DNA from 3 places in the Halomonas elongata DSM 2581 genome. Region 2 is predicted to be linked to each of the others. Evidence: predicted binding sites of a transcription regulator. Region 2 holds the regulator's gene; each other region holds the start of a gene.

Region 1 (3,271 bases), 960 kb from region 2:
CGGCGGGCAGAACCTCGAGATCACCGGCCAGGGCCGCTTCGTCGGCGTTGGCTCGGGGCACGATCAAGCGCCGCCCCGCTTGCCGCGTGGCCATGGCCAGCGGTAGCACCCCGCTCGCCGGGCGCAGGCCGCCGTCCAACGCCAGTTCGCCCACACACTCCACCTCGGCCAGGGCCTCGGGCGGAATCTGTCCGGAAGCGACCAGCAGGCCCAGTGCGATGGGGAGATCAAAGCGCCCGCCGTCCTTGGGAAGATCGGCGGGCGCCAGATTCAGGGTGATACGCCGCAGCGGAAATTCGAAACCGGCATTGACCAGGGCGCTGCGCACCCTCTCCCGGCTTTCCTTGACGGCGGTTTCGGGCAGCCCGACCAGCGTGATGCCAGGCAGGCCGTTGGTCAGGTGTACCTCGACAAGCACCTCGGGCGCCTCCAGGCCGAGGCCCGCCCGGGTGCGAATGATCGCCAGCGTCATAGGCGTTCCCTCGCGCCACTGTACCTTCTTGGAGAGACTTCCTTGTCTCGCTTTTTCAGGCTAGACCAGTGACACGGAGCGCGCCCGGGATTTCACCGTCCGGTCTCTCCGGCGCCGGCGTCTTCCTCGGGGGAGTCGCTGCCCACCTCGGCTTCCCGGACTTCTTCGGCATCTTCATCGGCGGCGGCGGAAGCGTCCAGGGCCTCTTCCAGGGCGGCGACCTGTTTCTCGAGGGCTTCGACCCGCCCGCGTGTGCGCTGCAGGACATCCATGAGGATGTCGAAATCCTCCCGCGAGACGAGCTCGAGGCGGTCGAAGGCGCCCTTCACCACCTGCTGCACCCCTTTCTGCACATCTTCCGGGGCCTGGGAAGCCCCCTGCAGGCGCTCCCCGATCTGCTGGGCCAAGCGGCTGATGCGGTCCTGGCTGACCATGCTGACTCTCCTGAACGTATTGTGGAAAACCTACCGACAGGATACGCAAGGCGGCTCCTCGCCGCATTCCTTATGCCTGCCACCTTGTGGGGCATGGCGCCGCCACCCCGGCACCAATCCTGTGCATGAGCCGGCCCCGCATTGCACTTTCCTTGCTCAGCGATACCTCGCGCTAGTCACAGGTTCATGAAAAGTCAGCAATATCCCGCCACCTGGCACGATTCGCGCTTCATCAGGACAACTATGCACCGCGCGGCAACGTGCCGCGTTCACCGAACAAGGGAGAATCGGGATGAAGCTGATCACTGCCGTCATCAAGCCCTTCAAGCTCGACGATGTCCGCGAGGCGCTCGCCGACAACGGCGTTCAGGGCATCACCGTCACCGAGGTCAAGGGCTTCGGTCGCCAGAAGGGCCACACCGAGCTCTATCGCGGCGCCGAGTACGTCGTCGACTTCCTGCCCAAGGTCAAGGTCGAGGTCGCGGTGGACGACGATCGACTGGATACCGTGCTGGACGCGATCTGCAATGCCGCCAACAGCGGCAAGATCGGCGACGGCAAGGTCTTCGTGACCCCGTTGGAAGACGTCATCCGCATCCGCACCGGCGAGCGTGGCGCCGACGCCGTCTGATCGCCGACCGCCTTCCTGCCTGTTCCCGATACGGAGACATTCGTCATGACAGAGCTTGCTTACGCGCTCGATACTTTCTACTTCCTGGTCTGCGGCGCCCTGGTGATGTGGATGGCCGCCGGCTTCTCGATGCTCGAGGCCGGTCTGGTCCGTTCCAAGAACACCGCCGAGATCCTGACCAAGAACATCGCCCTGTTCGCCATCGCCTGCACCATGTACCTGCTGGTGGGCTACTACCTCATGTACTCCAGCAGCGCCGGCGGCATCCTGCCCAGCCTGGGCTTCCTGCTGGGTGGCGAGAACTCCGTGGATGCGGTCATGGCCGGCGGCGATGACGCGCCCTACTATTCCGCCCGCGCCGACTTCTTCTTCCAGGTCGTGTTCGTGGCCACCGCCATGTCGATCGTTTCCGGCGCGGTCGCCGAGCGCATGAAACTGTGGGCCTTTCTGATCTTCTCGGTGATCCTGACCGGCTTCATCTACCCGGTTTCCGGCTACTGGACCTGGGGCGGCGGCTGGCTGGCCGAGATCGGCTTCTCCGACTATGCCGGTTCCGGCATCGTGCACATGGCCGGTGCCTCTGCCGCCCTGGCCGGCGTGCTGGTGCTCGGCCCCCGCAAGGGCAAGTACGGCAAGGACGGGGCCATCTACGCCATCCCGGGCGCCAACATGCCGTTGGCGACACTGGGTACCTTCATCCTGTGGCTGGGCTGGTTCGGCTTCAACGGCGGCTCCGAGTTGAAGGTGTCCGACGTGACCTCCGCCAACAACATGGCGCAAGTCCTGGTCAACACCAACGCGGCTGCCGCCGGTGGCGTGATCGCCGCCCTGATCCTGGCCAAGGCCTGGTTCCGCAAGGCCGACCTGACCATGGCACTGAACGGTGCCATCGCCGGCCTGGTCTCCATCACTGCCGACCCGCTGTCGCCCAGTGCCCTGGGTGCCACCCTGATCGGTGGCTTCGGTGGCCTGCTGGTCGTCGTCTCCATCGTCTGCCTCGACAAGCTGAAGCTCGACGACCCGGTCGGTGCGATCTCCGCCCACGGCGTGGTCGGCATCTGGGGGGTCCTGGCGGTCCCGCTGTCCAACGGCGAAGCCAGCTTCGGCGCCCAGATCATCGGTATCTTCGGTATCTTCGTCTGGGTGTTCGTGGCCAGCCTGATCGTCTGGCTGATCCTCAAGGCCGTGATGGGCATCCGGGTCAGCGAGGAAGAGGAATACGAAGGCGTCGACCTGGCCGAATGCGGTCTCGAGGCCTACCCCGAGTTCAACGTCGCCAAGAAGTGAGGCGATGTGTCCCGAGTGAGCTGGCGTGCTCCTGCTTGGCCCCCGCAAGGGGGCTTTTTTTATTCTATTCGCTGCGGGTGTATGCTCTGTCACAATGAGGCCAGCAAGGACGGCGTGCGTCGCCGTCGGCACACGAACCATGCGAGGACAAGACCATGAAACTGGTGACCGCCATCATCAAGCCGTTCAAGCTCGACGACGTACGTGAATCGCTCTCCGAGATCGGCGTCCAGGGCATCACCGTCACCGAGGTCAAGGGCTTCGGCCGCCAGAAGGGCCACACCGAGCTTTATCGCGGTGCCGAATACGTGGTCGACTTCCTGCCCAAGGTCAAGCTCGAGGTCGCGGTGGACAACGACATGACCGAACAGGTCATCGACGCCATCACCCAGGTGGCCAATACCGGCAAGATCGGCGACGGCAAGATCTTCGTCACGCCGCTCGAAC
Region 2 (3,271 bases):
AAATCCGCCGCAACGACGCCGGCCAGCTGTCCCAGGCCATTGCCACCGGCCAGCGCGCCTACATCGAACAGCAACCCGCTCCCGACGAATCCGTGGTACGCGGCTGGGGGCAGCGCATCGTCTACCACGTCGCCGAGCGCCGCATGGAGCTCATCGACCAGGCCGAACTGCACCGGGGCGGCGACACCTTCAACGGTGGCTATCTGGAATACTTCCTCGACCGCCGCGTCGTCCAGGCACGCTCTGCCGCCGAGGGCGTCGAAGGCAACCAGCGAGTACGCATGACCCTGGAGCCCGAGAAGCAGGATTCTCAATGAAGACACTCCATGCACGCCACCTGGCAAAGAGCTACAAGGGCCGCCGCGTGGTCCACGACATCAGCCTGGAGATCGATCAGGGCCGCATCATCGGCCTGCTCGGCCCCAACGGGGCCGGCAAGACCACGTCCTTCTACATGATCGTGGGGCTGGTTCGTGCCGATGCCGGGCAAGTCGCCATCGGTGACCGGGACCTGTCCGGCGCCGCCATGCACGAGCGCGCCCGCGCCGGCATCGGCTACCTGCCTCAGGAAGCCTCGATCTTTCGCAAGCTCAGCGTGGCCGACAACATCATGGCCATCCTCGAGACCCGCAAGGATCTCGATCGAGCCGGCCGTCGCGCCCAACTGGAATCGCTGCTGGAAGACTTCCACATCACTCACATCCGCAACAACGCCGGCATGAGCCTGTCCGGTGGCGAACGTCGTCGAGTGGAAATCGCCCGCGCCCTGGCCACCGAACCCGACTTCATTCTCCTGGACGAACCCTTCGCGGGCGTGGATCCCATTTCCGTCGGCGAAATCAAGGGTATCATCCGCCAGCTCAAGGCCCGCGGCATCGGCGTGCTGATCACCGACCACAACGTCCGCGAGACCCTCGATATCTGCGACGGCGCCTACATCGTCGGCGACGGCCAGATCATCGCCGAGGGCAACGCCGAGGCGATCCTCGCCAACCAGCAGGTGCGCGATGTCTATCTGGGACAGGACTTCCGACTCTGATCCATGCCGGTCACTGTCCGGCATGGCGCCCCTCACCCATCTTTCCCCAGTCTGTCTGATCACAACAAGCTGATATAAGGAATGCTTTATCGCCAAGGCACGAAAATTGCCAATGGCATGATAATTGCTTGAACAAGGGCTTGCATGCGCCGCGACAGCGGACTAGGGTGGGGTTTTCTCGCACGTTGAGCGGATCTCTTTTCCTATGGCCATGAAGGCTTCCCTGCAACTGCGGCTCGGCACCCAGCTCACTATGACACCTCAGCTGCAGCAGGCCATTGCCCTGCTGCAGCTTTCCACCCTCGACCTGCGCCAGGAAGTCCAGCAGGCCCTGGAATCCAACCCCATGCTGGAGCTCGACGAGGACTTCGGCGAGCTGGCGGTCGGCGAGACGGCCGAGGACGACTGGGCCAGCGAGATTCCCGATGAACTGACCGTCGACAGCGACTGGTCCGACACCTATCAGGACGCCGGCCTGGGAAGCCTGAGCGGCTCGGGCAGCGGCGAGGCCCCCGATTTCGAACGCCAGGCAGCCGGCCAGAGCCTGCAGGGTCACCTGGCCTGGCAGTTGGCCATGAGCGGCCTCGAGGAACGTGCCTCGCGTATCGCCGAAAGCCTGATCGATGCGGTGAACGACGACGGCTACCTGGACCAGCCCCTGGACGACATCCGCGAGGGCCTGCGCGACCAAGGGCTGGAGGGACCGTCCAGCCGCGAGGTCGAAGCCGTACTGCTGCGCGTACAGCAATTCGAACCCACCGGCGTCTTCGCTCGCGACCTGCGGGAATGCCTGATGCTGCAACTCGCCGCCCTGCCCCAGGACACCCCCTGGCTTCCACAGGCCCGGCGCCTGGCCCGCCAGTTTCTCGAGGCCCTGGCCGGTGATGACCGACGCCTGCTGAAACGGCGCCTCGGCCTGGACGACGAAGCCCTCGACGAAGTGATCTCCCTGATCAGAGGACTCGATCCACGCCCGGGCAGCACCTTCGCCAGCGGCAGCGACGACTATGTCATCCCCGATCTCATCGCCCGGCGCGACGAACAGGGCTGGCAGGTCGAGCTCAACCCCGAGGCCATGCCGAGACTGCGCATTCAGCCCGACTACGCCGCCCTGATCCGGCGCGCCGACAAGAGCCAGGACAACCAGTTTCTCAAGGATCACCTGCAGGAAGCGCGCTGGTTGCTCAAGAGCCTGTCCAGCCGCAACGACACCCTGCTGCGGGTCGGCCACGAGATCATGGTCCGCCAGCTGGATTTCCTGGAACACGGCGAGGAGGCCATGAAGCCGCTGATCCTGGCCGATATCGCCCAGGCCGTGGAAATGCACGAATCGACCATCTCGCGGGTGACCACCCAGAAATACATCCACACGCCGCGCGGCGTGTTCGAGCTCAAGTACTTCTTCTCCAGTCATGTCGGCGGTGGCGACGACGCCCATTCCAGCACCGCCATCCGCGCCCGGATCCGCAAGCTCATCCAGGAGGAACCGGCCCGCAAACCGCTCTCCGACAACAAGCTCGTCACCCTGCTCGCCGAGGAAGGCATCGAAGTGGCGCGACGCACCGTGGCCAAGTATCGCGAAGCGATGAACATCCCGTCCTCGAGCCAACGCAAGCGCCTTCGCTGACCTCCCGAACCGGGGCGCGAAAGGCGCTTTACACAGGGGGTTTGCTCGACTCCAAAAAGGGTTACAATCGAGGCACAATCCCAGGAGCAAGGAGCGTGTCATGCAAGTCAACCTCACCGGCCATCATGTGGAATTGACCGACGCCCTGCGTGACTATGTCCAAGAGAAACTCGCGCGCCTCGAACGTCATTACGACAACATCACCACCGTGCAAGTCACGCTCTCCGTGGAGAAGGAACGCCAACAAGCTGCCTGTACCCTGCATGCTGCCGGTGCCGACCTGCATGCCGAAGCAATGGACGGCGACATGTACGCCGCCATCGACGCCCTCGCCGACAAGCTCGATCGCCAGTTGGTGAAACACAAGGAAAAATCCCAGGCGCGCGCCCAGGGCGCCGCCGGCGCACGCTGACCCGTCATGTCTCTGGAAACCATACTGCCCCCCGAGCGCACCCTGTTCGATGTGCCCGGGGGGAGCAAGAAGCGCGTGCTGGAATTCTTCAGCACCTTCATCGCCCAGAACACACCCAGCCTGGATAGCCAGGAGGTCTTCAGCCGTCTGATCGGTCGGGAGCGCCTGGGCAGCACGGGCATCGGGCACGGGG
Region 3 (3,271 bases), 1.5 Mb from region 2:
GCTGGCCGGTGATGGAGAAGGGACCGGCGCCGGGCAAACCGATCTTGCCACCCGCCAGGTGGCAATTGATGATCGCCTGGCACTTGTCGGTACCGCTGCTCGACTGGTTGATGCCCTGGGAATATAGCGTCACCACGTGGAGCTGGCTGGCGAACCAGTAGAAGAAGGTCTCCAGGCGCTCGGGGTCGACATCGCAGTCGGCGGCGATGGCCTCGATCGAGACATCGTCCTGACGGGCCTCGGCCAGGGTTTCCTCCAGCCCTTGGGTGTGGCGTTCCAGATAGACGCGATCGAGCTTGCCGCGTGCGGCCATCCAGGCCAGCAGCCCGGTGAACAGGCGGGCATCGCTGCCGGGACGCACGCCCAGGTAGAGATCAGCCAGCTCGCAGGTGTCGGTGACGCGCGGGTCGATCACCACCACCCGCAGCAGGGGATTGCGCGTCTTGGCGACGCGCAGCCGCTGGAACAGCACCGGGTGATTCCAGGCCAGGTTCGAGCCCGCCAGCACCACCAGCTCGGCGTCCTCCAGGTCCTCGTAGTTGCAGGGCACGGCATCGGCCCCCAGCGAGCGCTTGTAGGCGGCCACCGCCGAGGCCATGCAAAGCCGCGAGTTGGTATCCAGATGCGGCGTGCCGAGAAAGCCCTTGAACAGCTTGTTGGCGACGTAATAGTCCTCGGTGAGCAGCTGCCCGGAGAGATAACCGGCCACCGCCCCGGGGCCATGTTGGCGCTGCGTCTCGGCCAGGCGCCCGGCCACGGCGTCCAGGGCGGTGTCCCAGTCGACCTCGGCGCCATCCAGCCGCGGCTGTGTCAGCCGCCCCTGTTCACCCAGCGTTTCGTGCAGTGCCGAGCCCTTGACGCACAAACGGCCATGATTGGCCGGGTGCTCGGTGTCGCCCTCGACGCCGACGATGCGGCCCTGCTGCATCTCGGCCCGCACGCCGCAACCAACCCCGCAATAGGGGCATGTGGTGCGTGCGTCTTGCGTTGAGGCCCTGGACATGACGCTTTCCTCCCGTCGTGAACGACTTGCCGAAACGACGACGCCCACCGCCTCACGGCAGCCGAAGCTGCGGAGAAGCGGTGGGCGTCTTTGCCGATGAATGGATCACCCTTGATCCATCCTGGTCATTTGTTATCTAGCAAGCCCCGTGCCAGGAATGCCCGGTCCCCGGGATGCCGCGCTCCGTGACGATCTCGCCACAGGTAAACGGGAAGCTTGCCGCACAGGTCGGGCGCATCTCACCAACCCGCTCGCACCGACTCGGTGCAATACCAGGCCGTTGCGCTTCCTGCCGCTGCCTCCGGGAAAGCACATAGCTGCCATTCATGGGGATTTCCGACAACTGGAACGCATCTTGCAAAAGATCGGGCAACGCCCCTATGCAACGAGCTACGCCACCATGCCTCAGCCCTTGAAAGTCCTCCTGGTCGACGACGAGATCGTGCGGGCCGCCATGGTCGAGGAAGCCCTCGCCAACGAGGGCCACGAGGTCATCTGCCGCCTGCAGGCCCCGACGAGCCTCAACGAGATGGTCGCCCGCCATCAGCCCGATGTGGTGATCATCGACATGGAATCCCCCGATCGCGACACCCTCGACAGCATGTCGCTGCTCAACCGCGAGAATCCACGTCCGGTGGTGTTCTTCGCCGACCAGCATGACCCCGAGACCATGCATGCCGCCCTCAAGTCCGGCGTCAGCGCCTATGTGGTGGACGGCCTGGTGCCGGGCCGGGTCAAGGCGGTCATGGAAGTCGCCATCGCCCGCTTCGAATCCTTCCAGTCGATGCGCCGCGAACTGGACCAGGCCCGCACCCAACTGGCCGAACGCAAGCGCATCGAACGCGCCAAGGGCCTGTTGATGAAACATCAGGACTGCGACGAGCCCCAGGCCTATCGCATGCTGCGCAAGCTGGCCATGGATCGCGGCCAGCGTATCGGCGATGTGGCCAGCAACGTGATCGACATCCTCGAACAACTGGAGAAGGGACGATGAGCACGCCCGAACTCGAACGACTGACGCTGGGATTCATCCCCCTGCTCGACGCTGCCCTGCCGATCATCGCCCGCGAGGCCGGCTTCTTCGCCGACGAAGGGCTCGAGGTCGCCCTTTCGCGCGAAAATGCCTGGTCGACGCTGCGCGACAAAGTCGCCTCCGGCCTGCTCGACGGCGCCCACATGCTCTCGCCCCTGCCATTGGCCATGAGTCTCGGCCTGTCACGTGCCCCCTGCGAGACCCTGGCGCCGTTCATCCTCGGCCGTGGCGGCAACACCATCGTGCTGTCGCGGCGCTGGTCCGAGGACATGGACGACATCGGCGAGGATCGCGACCCACGCGACAATGCCCGACGCTTCGCCGCCCGACTGCACGACCACCGCGGCGATCCCCCCAGGCTGGCGATGGTCTACCCCTACTCCTGCCAGCACTATCAACTGCGCGAATGGCTGGCCAGTGCCGATATCGACATCGATCGCCAGGTGGCACTGGGCGCCCTCCCCCCGCCCCGCATGGTCGAGGCGCTGGAAAGCGGCGAGATCGACGGCTTCTGCGTCGGCGAGCCCTGGGGCAGCCTGGCCCGGCATCGCGACGTCGGGCGTATCGTCGCCAGCGGCGCCCAGCTATGGCCGGCGCATCCCGAGAAGGTTCTGGGCGTGACGGCCTCCTGGGCGCTGCGCTATCCCACTACCCTGGCGGCAATGATTCGTGCGCTGCACAAGGCCAGCCAGTGGCTCGACGCCTCGCCGGAGCATGCCCGACGCGCCCTGGGCTGGCTGGCGTTGCCGCCCTACCTGGATCGCAGCGTCGAGCACCTCGAGACCCTGGCGCCCGATGCCCCGCCGGCGTGGCAGAGCCTGGTCGGCGATCCCCGCCCGACCGCCGAGATCATGTCCCATGTCGCCGAGCACCTCGACCAGCACATGCGCGAGAGCGGTCGCGTGCTCGACATGCGCACCCTCTCGACCTGCTACAGCCCCGCGCATTTCGATGCCGCCACGCACCAATGACGTGCACGAGACACGACCTGAAACAGGTAAAGGATCCCCACAGTCACTTGTAACCAGATGATATAAAAGCACTCTCAAGAACATGGCGTAGAACTTGAAAGACGCTTGAGCGAACAACGCCGATCCGCGAGCTTCTTTGCCCCGGACCGGCACCCGGCGATCAACGGCGATCGCCACGCTTTCGGACAAAGACGTCTCAGCGCCCCCGATGTCGGGGAGCGCAGGGACGTCTTTTTGCGTTTTCAGGAGGTTGCGATATGCGAC

The links. The regulator sigma-54, encoded in region 2, starts transcription at its own class of promoters, with help from an activator protein. The targets are predictions, from matches to a motif close to TGGCACNNNNNTTGCTNT.
Region 1: a site for sigma-54 is predicted at 1,120-1,137, ahead of HELO_RS00515 (P-II family nitrogen regulator). Genes of this name have one in related genera too.
Region 3: a site for sigma-54 is predicted at 1,348-1,365, ahead of HELO_RS12270 (ANTAR domain-containing response regulator). Genes of this name have one in related genera too.

The regions. Positions count from the first base shown of each region.
Region 1 covers NC_014532.2:113,356-116,626, reverse strand. The annotation lists gene HELO_RS00525 (YifB family Mg chelatase-like AAA ATPase) at 1-472, opposite strand, end outside; gene HELO_RS00520 (accessory factor UbiK family protein) at 565-906, opposite strand; gene HELO_RS00515 (P-II family nitrogen regulator) at 1,199-1,537, shown strand; gene HELO_RS00510 (ammonium transporter) at 1,583-2,824, shown strand; gene glnK (P-II family nitrogen regulator) at 2,980-3,271, shown strand, end outside.
Region 2 covers NC_014532.2:1,070,706-1,073,976, reverse strand. The annotation lists gene lptA (lipopolysaccharide transport periplasmic protein LptA) at 1-317, shown strand, start outside; gene lptB (LPS export ABC transporter ATP-binding protein) at 314-1,039, shown strand; gene HELO_RS04990 (RNA polymerase factor sigma-54) at 1,245-2,666, shown strand; gene hpf (ribosome hibernation-promoting factor, HPF/YfiA family) at 2,767-3,078, shown strand; gene HELO_RS04980 (PTS sugar transporter subunit IIA) at 3,085-3,271, shown strand, end outside.
Region 3 covers NC_014532.2:2,617,180-2,620,450, forward strand. The annotation lists gene HELO_RS12265 (nitrate reductase) at 1-1,003, opposite strand, end outside; gene HELO_RS12270 (ANTAR domain-containing response regulator) at 1,404-1,997, shown strand; gene HELO_RS12275 (CmpA/NrtA family ABC transporter substrate-binding protein) at 1,994-3,007, shown strand; gene HELO_RS12280 (NAD(P)/FAD-dependent oxidoreductase) at 3,265-3,271, shown strand, end outside.